DNA from 4 places in the Halomonas sp. CKK8 genome. Region 3 is predicted to be linked to each of the others. Evidence: predicted binding sites of a transcription regulator. Region 3 holds the regulator's gene; each other region holds the start of a gene.
The links. Region 3 encodes sigma-54, which starts transcription at its own class of promoters, with help from an activator protein. Its sites were predicted from a motif close to TGGCACNNNNNTTGCTNT; they were not measured.
Positions count from the first base shown of each region.

Region 1: a site for sigma-54 is predicted at 1,277-1,294, ahead of speB (agmatinase). Genes of this name have one in related genera too.
Region 2: a site for sigma-54 is predicted at 753-770, ahead of P8934_RS01520 (acyl CoA:acetate/3-ketoacid CoA transferase). Genes of this name have one in related genera too.
Region 4: a site for sigma-54 is predicted at 1,787-1,804, ahead of P8934_RS18355 (nitrate reductase). Genes of this name have one in related genera too.

Region 1 covers NZ_CP121193.1:3,884,745-3,887,635, reverse strand. The annotation lists gene P8934_RS18320 (sigma 54-interacting transcriptional regulator) at 1-1,156, opposite strand, end outside; gene speB (agmatinase) at 1,353-2,303, shown strand; gene P8934_RS18310 (YjiH family protein) at 2,369-2,891, shown strand, end outside.
Region 2 covers NZ_CP121193.1:312,362-315,252, forward strand. The annotation lists gene P8934_RS01515 (TRAP transporter large permease) at 1-627, shown strand, start outside; gene P8934_RS01520 (acyl CoA:acetate/3-ketoacid CoA transferase) at 845-2,404, shown strand; gene P8934_RS01525 (thiolase family protein) at 2,471-2,891, shown strand, end outside.
Region 3 covers NZ_CP121193.1:1,330,294-1,333,184, reverse strand. The annotation lists gene lptB (LPS export ABC transporter ATP-binding protein) at 1-398, shown strand, start outside; gene P8934_RS06270 (RNA polymerase factor sigma-54) at 541-1,965, shown strand; gene raiA (ribosome-associated translation inhibitor RaiA) at 2,136-2,444, shown strand; gene ptsN (PTS IIA-like nitrogen regulatory protein PtsN) at 2,451-2,891, shown strand, end outside.
Region 4 covers NZ_CP121193.1:3,897,524-3,900,414, forward strand. The annotation lists gene P8934_RS18355 (nitrate reductase) at 1-1,642, opposite strand, end outside; gene P8934_RS18360 (ANTAR domain-containing protein) at 2,051-2,650, shown strand; gene P8934_RS18365 (CmpA/NrtA family ABC transporter substrate-binding protein) at 2,647-2,891, shown strand, end outside.

The DNA.
Region 1 (2,891 bases), 1.4 Mb from region 3:
CATCATCGCTGGATAGCCAGGCCCGCTCCAGCCAGTTCTCCAGCTCCCGCACGTTGCCGGGCCACTCCTGGCGCATCAACGACTGCCAGCTGCTCCGAGCGAGGAGCTTCTCCTGGCCATAGCGTCGATTGAGCCGCTTCAGCTGGCGCTCTACCAGGCCGGGTATATCCTCGCGGCGCTCACGAAGCGGCGGCAGGGTGACCGGGATGACGTTCAGCCGATAGTAGAGGTCCAGGCGGAAGGCCCCTTCCTCCACCCGTTGGCCGAGGTCCTGGTTGGTGGCGACCACCAGGCGGAAGTCGACGCGACGGGACTGGTTGTCGCCCAGGCGAGAGATGCGCCCATCCTGGATGGCCTTCAGCAGCTTCGTCTGCACCCCCAGCGGCAGCTCGCCGATCTCGTCGAGAAAGAGCGTGCCGCCCGCGGCCTGCTCGATCAACCCGATGCGTCCGCCAGGCGCGGCACCGCTGAAGGCCCCGGCGCGATAGCCGAACATCTCCGCCTCGAACAGGCTTTCGGGGATGGCGGCACAGTTGACGTCCACGAAGGGGCCATCGCGGCGCGAGCTCCAGCGGTGCAGCTGGCGGGCGAAGGCCGTCTTGCCGACGCCGGACTCGCCGAGCATCATCACGGTCGCGTCGGTGGGGGCCACCCGGCGTAGCAGCAGGGCCACCTCCCGCATCAGCGGACTCTTCACCTCCAGCTCGCCGAGTTCGCTCTCCAGTGCCGCATCCTCCTGCTCGAGTGCCTGGCTGCGCTTCAGGTGGTCGCTGAAGCGCTGCTGCAGCAGGGTGTATTCCTGCTGCAGCAGCTGAAGGTCGGTGAGGTCCATGGAACGGCTGACCACGGCGACCAGCTTTCCCGCTTCGAAGACCGGATGGGCCTGGGCAATCACCCGGCGGCCCGTGCCGGTGCGCTGTGCGATCTGAGCGGGCTGGCCGGTGCGCATCACTTCCAGGCTGATCGACGGGTTCAGCACCCCATCGGCTTCGAGGCGCTGCACGGTGCTGGCACGGAGCTCTTCGCAGGAGATGCCGTAGACCGCGGCGGCACTGGGGCTTACATAGCGAACCTTGCCGTCGGCATCGACCACGAAGAAGTGGTCATGGGCGGTGTCGACGATGGTCCTGAGGATGAGGCTATCGATGGTGCTCATGTGACCGCCTTTGATTCATTGATGCATCAATGATTCATTATTGCATCGCTGACGGGCCGATAGTGATCCAGTTCTGGATCATTGTCCCGCAACAGGTCCGGCATGGCCCCGATAACGGGTTGGCATGGTTTCTGCAAATCAGTATGCAGAGCGCTTGGCGCTTTCAGCACTGACCAGGAAACCAGAGGACGTTCCCATGAGTGACTTCAACCAGCCCCTGGGTGGCAACGAGATGCCGCGATTCGGTGGGCCCGCCACCATGATGCGCCTGCCGACCCAGGAGCGCGCCGAGGGCCTGGATGCCGCCTTCATCGGCGTGCCCATGGACATCGGCACCTCCAATCGCCCCGGGACCCGCCTGGGGCCTCGCCAGATCCGTGACGAGTCGCGGATGCTGCGTCCCTACAACATGGCGACCCGCGCCGCGCCCTTCGACAGCCTGCAGGTCGCGGATATCGGCGATGTGCCGATCAATACCTTCAACCTGCCCAAGAATCTGGACATCATCTCCGGCTTCTATGACCGGGTGCTGGCCCATGACTGTGTGCCCCTCACGCTGGGCGGTGATCACACCCTGACCTGGCCGGTACTGCGCGCCATCGCCAGGAAGCACGGCCCGGTCGGCCTGATCCACGTCGATGCCCATGCCGATGTCAACGAGCAGATGTTCGGCGAGGAGGTGGCCCATGGCTGTCCGTTCCGCCGCGCCCAGGAGGAGGGGCTGCTCGACGCCAACCGCGTGGTGCAGATCGGCCTGCGCGGTACCGGCTATGCCGCGGAGGACTTCGACTGGTGCCGCGAGCAGGGCTTTCGCGTCGTTCAGGCCGAGGAGTGCTGGTACAGGTCGCTCGCGCCGCTGATGGCCGAAGTGCGAGAGCAGATGGGCGACGGGCCGGTCTATATCTCCTTCGATATCGATGCCCTCGACCCCTCCGTCGCGCCGGGCACCGGCACCGTGGAGATGGGTGGTCTCACCGCTCAGCAAGGACTGGAGATCGTGCGCGGTGCAGCGGGGCTCAACGTGGTGGGCGGCGACCTGGTCGAGGTGGCGCCCCCCTATGACCCGAGCGGCAATACCGCCCTGATGGGCGCCACTCTGCTCTACGAGATGCTCTGCGTGCTGCCGGGCGTGAAGCGTCGCGATTGAAGCCTCCGGCCTACCAATAGGCCTGCCATAGATTCATACAATGACAATTCCAGCCGAGGTACTCCATGTCATCCTCTCTCGATAGTTCCGACAACATCGCGCTCGAGGGCGCGCCGCTCTCGCGCCACGGCCTGATCAAGTTCCTGGTGCCGTCACTGATCGGCGTGCTGCTGTTCCTGGTGCCCTTCTCGGTAGGCGATACCATCAATATCGGCATGGGGTTCGCCGCCGATGGGCTCAAGGCCCTGCTGGGTGAGGCGCTGCCCGCCATCGCCACCCTGGTACTCTGTCTGTCGTTCGTGCTGACCCTCTACGTGAAGGCCGCCAGGCCTTCCTGGGCGCAGGGCAGTGCGCTGGGGGAGCTGTTCGACGTGGCCCCGCTGTGGACGGTGATGCGCGGGCTCGGGGCACTGTTCGCGCTGATGACCTACTTCCAGGTCGGGCCGGCGTTCGTCACCGCCTCCTTCACCGGTGGCGTGATGCTCAATGACCTGGCGCCGGTCCTGCTGACCTTCTTCTTCTTTGCCGCCATCCTGCTGCCGTTCCTGGTCGACTTCGGCTTCATGGAGTTCATCGGCAGCCTGCTGC
Region 2 (2,891 bases), 1.0 Mb from region 3:
TGGCCAGTTCTGGTGCTGGGCTTCCTGGTCTTTGGTGGGCTGTTTTCAGGCTTCTTCACGGCCACCGAAGCCGGGGCCGTGGGAGCGGCCGGCGCGATACTAATCGGGCTGGTCCTGCGCCGGCTGAATGGCAAGGTGATGAAGGCCGCGCTGCTCGAGACGCTCTCGACCACCTCGGCACTGCTGATCATCGGGGTGGGGGCGAGCATGTTCACCCTGTTTCTCAGTCTGAGCGGCCTGGCGGGCTATATCACCAGTGCGGTGACCGGCTGGGACCCGAGCTACCTCCAGCTGATGCTGGTTGTGGTGGTGATCTATCTCTTCCTCGGGCTGTTCATGGAACCCTTCGGCGCCATGCTGGTGACTCTGCCGGTGCTGCTGCCGGTGTTCGAGCTCTACGATGTCAGCCTCATCTGGTTCGGGGTGTTGCTGGTCAAACTACTCGAGATCGGCATGATCACACCGCCGGTAGGCATGAATATCTTTGTCATCAAGGGCGTGGCGGGTCAGTACGCCTCCTTGATGGATATCTTCAAGGGGGTTACGACCTTCCTGGTGGCGGATATCGTCGTGGTCGCACTGGTGACCTTCTTTCCGCAGATCGTGCTGTTTCTTACTGGAAGTTGATGCTGGTAATGCCTTTGGGCATCACAAGCAGGCGTAGTGCCGACTGGGTTTTCCGATCGAGAAGATATCGCTGCGAGATGGGCTGATCGTGTAGGTACCCCCGATAAAGTCACAGTACTGATGACTTGAACGGTTCCTGCTGTCGCTAGGGTTGCGGGACCTGCCGGCCCTGAACGGCGTATCCAGAACGCCGACAGATAATGATGGGGTAAGCATTGTGAGCAAGGTAGTAGATGTCCATACCGCGGTAGGGCACATCAAGCATGATGATACGGTGGTCTGGTCCACAGCGGGCCTGGCCGGGTTCGCAGAGGAGGTGGCGGCGGCCCTCGAAACCCGGTTCCTGGAAACGGGCGCGCCTCGCAACCTGACCGTGGCACATAGCTGCGGATGTGGCGATGGCAAGGACAAGGGCATGAGCCATCTGGGCCATGAGGGCCTGGTCAAGCGCCTGGTCAGTGGCCACACCGGCCAGGCCCCGCGGATGGGAGAGTTGGTCCTCGAAAACAAGATCGAGGCCTACCTGTTGCCGCAGGGCGTGATGGCGCACCTCTGGCGGCACATCGCCGGCAAGACCCCGGGGGTAATCAGCAAGGTCGGCCTGGGCACCTTCGTCGACCCCCGCCTGGAGGGGGCCAAGGCCAACACCGTCACCACCGAGGACCTGGTCAAGCTCATCGAGCTGGAAGATGAAGAGTGGCTGATGTATCGCACCTTCCCGGTGAATGTGGCGGTGATTCGAGCGACCACCGCGGATGAGAGGGGCAACCTGACCCTCGAGCGGGAAGCGATCTTCCTCGAGCAGCTGTCGATGGCCCAGGCGGCCAGGAACAGCGGTGGCATCGTCATCGCCCAGGTGGAGTACCTGGCCTGTGCCGGCACCCTGCACCCGCAGAAGGTCAAGATCCCGGCCGACCTGGTCGACTACGTGGTGGTGGCCAAACCCGAGAACCATACCCAGACCATGGCGACCTACTTCAACCCGGCCCTCTCGGGCGACCTCAAGATGCCGCTCGGCGGCATCAAGCCAATGCCGCTGGATCCCCGCAAGGTGATCGCCCGCCGGGCGGCCATGGAGCTGGTGCCGGGTGGAGTGGTCAACCTGGGCATCGGCATGCCCGAGGGTGTCGCCAGCGTGGCGGCGGAGGAGGGGGTCAGTGATCTGATGACCCTGACCACCGAGCTGGGCACCTACGGTGGTGTGCCGGCCAGTGGTGGTGACTTCGCCACGGCCTACAACGCCGAAGCGATCATCGACCACGGCTACCAGTTCGACTTCTACGACGGCGGCGGCCTGGACGTCTGCTTCCTGGGGCTGGCTCAAACCGACCATGAAGGCAATCTCAACGTCAGCAAGTTCGGCAAGAAGGTGGTGGGGCCCGGCGGCTTCATCAATATCAGCCAGAATGCGCGCAAGGTGGTGTTCTGCGGCACCTTCACCAACGGCAGCAAGATCGAGATTGTCGATAACAGGATCAATATCCGCGAGGAAGGCAGCCGCCAGAAGTTTGTCGAGCGCGTCGACCAGATCACCTTCAGTGGGCGTTATGCCCAGCAGGTCGGCAAGCCGGTGCTGTATGTCACCGAACGCTGCGTGTTCGAGCTGATCGATGGCGAGATCACCCTTACTGAGGTCGCCCCCGGCATCGATATCCAGCGCGATATCTTCAGTGCGATGGAGTTCACTCCGAAGGTCTCGCCGGATCTCAAGGAAATGCCCACGGAACTGTTCAAGGAGCAGTGGGGTGGGCTGCGTGACACCCTGCTGGACAGGTAACCCCTGACTCGCCGCTCGCCTCAATCCCTGGCGAGCGACACCCGGCCGACAAAACAGGAGTCAACAATGTTCAAGAATGCCTTTATCCCCTATGGCGGCTATTACAGCAGTCCCTTCTGCAAGTGGCAGGGAAGTTTCGCCAACACCAATTCGATCGAGCTGGGGGCGGCGACCAGCAAGCGCTGGCTGGCCAGCCGGGATATTGATCCCGCCTTGTTCGGCTACCTCTACCTCGGCGTATCGGTGGGCCAGAAGGCCATCTTCTATGGGGCGCCCTGGGCGGCGTCACTCATCGGGGCGGAGGGAATTCCCGGGCAAAACGTGACCCAGGCCTGCGCCACCTCGACCACCGCGGTGTTCAATGCGGCGTCAGCCGTCGAGACCGGCAGCTTCGAGACCACCTACTGCCTGCTTTCCGACCGCACATCCAATGCCCCCCATACCATCTGGCCCAACCCGATGGGGCCCGGGGGTGAGGTGATCGCCG
Region 3 (2,891 bases):
ACCGCGCCGGGCGCCGGGCCCGGCTCGAGCAGCTGCTCGAGGACTTCCACGTGACGCATATCCGCGACAACCTCGGCATGAGCCTCTCCGGGGGCGAACGCCGCCGGGTCGAGATTGCCAGGGCCCTGGCCACGGAACCCGCCTTCATCCTGCTCGACGAACCCTTCGCCGGGGTCGACCCCATCTCGGTGGGCGAGATCAAGGGCATCATCCGCCAGCTCAAGGCCCGTGACATCGGGGTGCTGATCACCGACCACAATGTCCGCGAGACCCTCGACATCTGCGACACCGCCTACATCGTCGGTGACGGGCGCATCATCGCCGAGGGCAATGCCGAGGCGATCCTCGCCGACCAGCGGGTCCGCGAGGTCTACCTCGGCGAGGACTTCCGCCTCTGACCGCAATCATCTGATATGTCTGTCGTTATTCCGCGACGGCATGAAGATTGCGCATGGCACGATTGTTGCAGATTTTGCGCTTGCATGCCCCCTGGCCAGCGGCTAGGGTTGGGGTTTTCGGCAAGTCGAGGGCATTCGTCTCATGGCCATGAAGGCGTCCCTGCAACTGCGCGTCGGCACCCAGCTGACCATGACCCCGCAGCTGCAGCAGGCCATCGCCCTGCTGCAGCTCTCGACCCTGGATCTGCGCCAGGAGATCCAGCAGGCGCTGGAATCCAACCCGATGCTCGAGGTCGAGGACGACTTCGGCGAGCAGGCGGTGAGCGAGGCCCCCGACGAGGAGTGGGCCAGCGAGATACCCGACCAGCTCAGCACCGACAGCGACTGGTCCGACACCTACCAGGACCTGGGTACCGCGCCCGCCGGCGGCAGCGGCGAGGGGCCGGACTTCGAGCGCCAGGCCACGGGCCAGAGCCTCCAGGGCCACCTGGCCTGGCAGCTCGCCATGACCGACCTGGACGAGCGCCAGCTGCGCATCGCCGAGAGCCTGATCGATGGCGTCAACGGCGACGGCTACCTGACCCAACCCCTGGAGGAGATCCGTGACGGCTTGAGGGCCCAGGGGCTCGAAGGTCTCAAGACCCGCGAGGTCGAGCAGGTGCTGCTGCGCCTGCAGCAGTTCGAGCCCACGGGGGTCTTCGCCCGCGACCTGCGCGAGTGCCTGATGCTGCAGCTGGCCACCCTGCCCGATGACACCCCGCTGCTGCCCCAGGCGCGCCGCCTGGTCCGCCAGTTCCTCGAGGCGCTCGCCGGCGACGACCGCCGCCTGCTCAAGCGCCGGCTGGGGCTCGACGATGACGCCCTGGACACGGTGATCGCGCTGGTACGCTCCCTGGACCCCCGACCCGGCAGCGGCTTCACCGACAGCGATGGCGCCTATGTCATCCCCGACCTGATCGCCCGCCATACCCGCGATGGCTGGCAGGTGGAGCTGAACCCGGAGGCCATGCCGCGGCTGCGGATCCAGCCCGACTATGCCGCCCTGATCCGACGGGCCGACAAGAGCGAGGACAACCAGTTCCTCAAGGACCACCTGCAGGAGGCTCGCTGGCTGATGAAGAGCCTCTCCAGCCGCAACGACACCCTGCTGCGCGTGGGCCGGGAGATCATGGTGCGCCAGCTCGACTTCCTGGAGCACGGCGAGGAGGCGATGAAACCGCTGATCCTGGCCGACATCGCCCAGGTGGTGGAGATGCACGAATCGACCATCTCGCGGGTCACCACCCAGAAGTTCATCCACACCCCGCGCGGGATGTTCGAGCTCAAGTACTTCTTCTCCAGCCAGGTGGGGGGCGGCAGCGGCGAGGGGGATGCCCACTCCAGCACTGCCATCCGGGCGCGCATCCGCAAGCTGATCCAGGACGAGCCAGCACGCAAGCCGCTCTCCGACAGCCGGCTGGTCACCCTGCTCGAGGAGGCCGGCATCAGCGTCGCGCGGCGCACGGTCGCGAAGTACCGCGAGGCGATGGGCATCCCCTCCTCCAGCGAGCGCAAGCGGCTGCGTTGACGCCTGCCGCTGGCGCTCCCGCAGCCGCCGGACTTCCTCCTCCCTCGTGGACGCAAGCAGTTGAAATGACGCCGGTCATGCGCCCCTCGAATCCCCTCGACCGAGGGGGTATGCAGGGCAGCAAAAAGGGTTACAATCGACCCATAACCCGAAAGAGCAAGGAGCGTGTCATGCAAGTCAATATCACCGGCCATCATGTGGAACTGACCGACGCCCTGCGTGACTATGTGCAAGAGAAGCTCACCCGCGTCGAGCGCCACTACGACAACATCACCAACGTGCAGGTCACCCTCTCCGTGGAGAAGGAGCGCCAGCAGGCGGCCTGTACCCTGCATGCTGCCGGTGCCGACCTCCATGCCGAGGCCATGGAAAATGACATGTATGCCGCCATCGATGCCCTGGCCGACAAGCTCGACCGCCAGCTGGTCAAGCACAAGGAAAAGGCCCAGGCCCGCGCCCAGGGCGCCGGCGCCCGCTGATCCGTCATGACACTGGACGCCATCCTGCCCCCCGAGCGCACCCTCTTCGATGTGCCCGGGGGGAGCAAGAAACGGGTGCTAGAGTTCTTCAGCACCTTCATTGCCCAGAACACCCCCAGCCTCGACAGCCAGGAGGTCTTCAGCCGGCTGATCGGGCGCGAGCGGCTGGGCAGTACCGGTATCGGCAACGGGGTCGCCATCCCCCATGCCCGCAACCCCCACTGCAAGGCGCCCATCGCCGGCTTCCTCAAGCTGGCCGAGCCAGTGGACTTCGACGCCATCGACGGCGAGCCGGTCGACCTGGTCTTCGTGCTGCTGGTCCCGGAGGAGGCCGACGAGGCCCACCTCGCCCTGCTCGGCCAGGTGGCCGGCGTGATGAACGATGCCGACACCCGTGCCCGTCTGCGCCACAGCAGCAGCCAGCGCGAACTCCATGAGCGCCTCACG
Region 4 (2,891 bases), 1.4 Mb from region 3:
GGGTGTCGGCCGTCACCGGCCACTGGATTGGGGGGAGGGCGTCATAGGCGGCACGGTCGAGGCCGGCCAGGGCGGAGATGTCGAACAGCCGGCTCCCCTCGTTTTCAAAGCCGGAGAGCTCCGCGTGCTCGTCGAAGATCTCGGCGGGATGGGCGTAGGCGAAGGCCTCGCCGAACCCCAGGCGCCTGGCCACCTCGACCATGATCCACCAGTCGTGGCGTGCCTCTCCCGGCGGCGGCAGGAGGCCGCGCTGGCGCGAGATGCAACGCTCGGAGTTGGTCACGGTGCCATCCTTCTCGGACCAGCCGGAGGCCGGCAGGACGATATCGGCGTAGGGCAGCAGGTCCGTGGCGGCCGCGCAGTCGGAGACGATCACCAGCGGGCAGCGCTCGAGGGCGCGGCGCACGCGGTTGGCATCGGGCAGGCTCACCGCCGGGTTGGTGCCCATGATCCACACCGCCTGCACCTCGCCACGCTCGATGGCCTCGAAGAGGGCCAGCGCCTTGTGGCCGGGCCCTTGGGGGAGGGTCGGCACCAGGCCCGGCGTGGTCCAGAAGCGCGTGACACGGTCGATGGCACCCGGCGTGTCGTAGTCCATGTGGGCGGCGAGCTGGTTGGCCAGCCCGCCCACCTCGCGGCCCCCCATGGCGTTGGGTTGGCCGGTGATCGAGAAGGGCCCGGCGCCTGGCAGCCCGATCTTGCCGCCCGCCAGGTGGCAGTTGATGATGGCGTTGCCCTTGTCGGTGCCGCTGGAGGACTGGTTGATGCCCTGGGAGAAGAGCGTCACCACATGCAACTGGGTAGTGAACCAGTAGTAGAAGGTCTCCAGCCGCTCCGGGTCGAGATCACAGTCGGCGGCGATTGCCTCCACACTGGCGTCCTCCTCCCGAGCCGCGGCCAGCGCCTCCTCGAGGCCGGCGGTGTGGCGGTCAATGTAGACCCGGTCGAGCCTGCCGGTGTCGGCCATGCGGGCCAGCAGACCGGTGAACAGCCGGCCATCGCTCCCCGGTGCCAGGCCCAGGTAGAGGTCGGCGATCTCGCAGCTGTCGGTGACGCGGGGGTCGATCACCACCACGCGCAGCAGCGGGTTGCGGGTCTTGGCGGCCTTGAGGCGCTGGTAGAGCACCGGGTGGTTCCAGGCCAGGTTGGAACCCACCAGCACCACCAGTTCGGCCTCTTCCAGGTCCTCGTAGCAGCACGGCACGGCGTCGGCGCCGAAAGCGCGCTTGTGGGCGGCCACCGCCGAGGCCATGCACAGCCGCGAGTTGGTGTCGAGATGCGGCGTGCCGACGAAGCCCTTGAACAGCTTGTTGGCGACGTAGTAGTCCTCGGTGAGCAGCTGCCCGGAGAGATAGGCGCCGATCGCCGCCGCCCCCCGCGACTCGCGGATGGCCGCCAGGCGAGTGGCCACGCTGTCCAGCGCGGTGGTCCAGTCGACCTCGGTGCCGTCGACACGAGGCCGGGTCAAGCGGCCGTGCTCCCCCAGCGTCTCGTGCAGCGCCGAGCCCTTGACGCACAGGCGACCGTAGTTAGCCGGGTGCTGGCCGTCTCCCTCCACGTGGATCATCTGCTCGTCGTCCAGCTGGGCCAGAACGCCACAGCCGACGCCACAGTAGGGGCAGGTGGTTCGGGCCTGTTGCATGTCGACCTCCTCGAGGCTAGCCGGAAATGAGCGGGCAAACGACGACGCCCACCGCGTCGTCCCGGAAGGGAAGGCGCAGGTGGGCGTCGTTGCCGTCTGCCGCGGGGATGACCGCCTGGGCACCCCGGGTTGTTGGCTCTATCTCAAGCAAGCCATGTGCCAGGCGACGAAAACCCTCGCCATCCTGACCGGTTGCCCTGCCCGACGGGACGCTCGCGGCGCGTCATGAGCGGCCCGCCTGCACCAGTCGCGACGCATCCAGGCAAGCGCCCGCACCACTGCAGTGCAGCATGAGGCGACCCGGTGGTGTCGCCGCACCGCCAAGGCCGCTCACTACCGGCAAAAGGCGAACCTGGAATGCATCTTGCTTACAGCTGGGCCAGACGCCAAACGACGAGCGATGTCACCATGCCCCCACCCCTGAAGATCCTGCTGGTCGACGACGAACTCGTGCGCGCCGCCATGGTCGAGGAGGCCCTGGCCCAGGAGGGTCACGAAGTGGCCTGTCGGCTACAAGGCCCGGCCAGCCTCAACGAGATGGTCGCCCGCCACCAACCCGACGTGGTGATCATCGACATGGAATCGCCCGACCGCGACACCCTCGACAGCATGGCGCTGCTCAACCGCGAGAACCCCCGTCCGGTGGTGTTCTTCGCCGACCAGCACGACCCCGACACCATGCAGGCGGCGCTCACGTCCGGCGTCAGCGCCTACGTGGTCGACGGCCTGGTCCCCGGCCGGGTCAAGGCGATCATCGAGGTCGCCATCGCCCGCTTCGACGCCTTTCAATCGATGCGCCAGGAGCTCGACAAGGTCCGCAACCAGCTCACCGACCGCAAGCGCATCGAGCGCGCCAAGGGGCTCTTGATGAAGCACCAGGACTGCGACGAGGAGCAGGCCTACCGCATGCTGCGCAAGATCGCCATGGACCGCGGCCAGCGCATCGCCAAGGTGGCCGAGAGCGTCATCGATATCCTCGAGCACCTGGACAAGGGGTCATTGCCATGAGGGACACCACCATGTCGTCTGCCGCGACACCGGAACTCGCGCACCTGACGCTCGGCTTCATCCCGCTGGTCGATGCGGTGCTGCTGATCGTGGCCCGGGAGCAGGGCTTCTTTGCCGAGCAGGGCCTGGAGGTCACGCTGTCACGGGAGAACGCCTGGTCGACGCTGCGCGACAAGGTCGCGGCCGGCCTGCTCGACGGTGCTCACATGCTCGCGCCCTTGCCGCTCGCCATGAGCCTGGG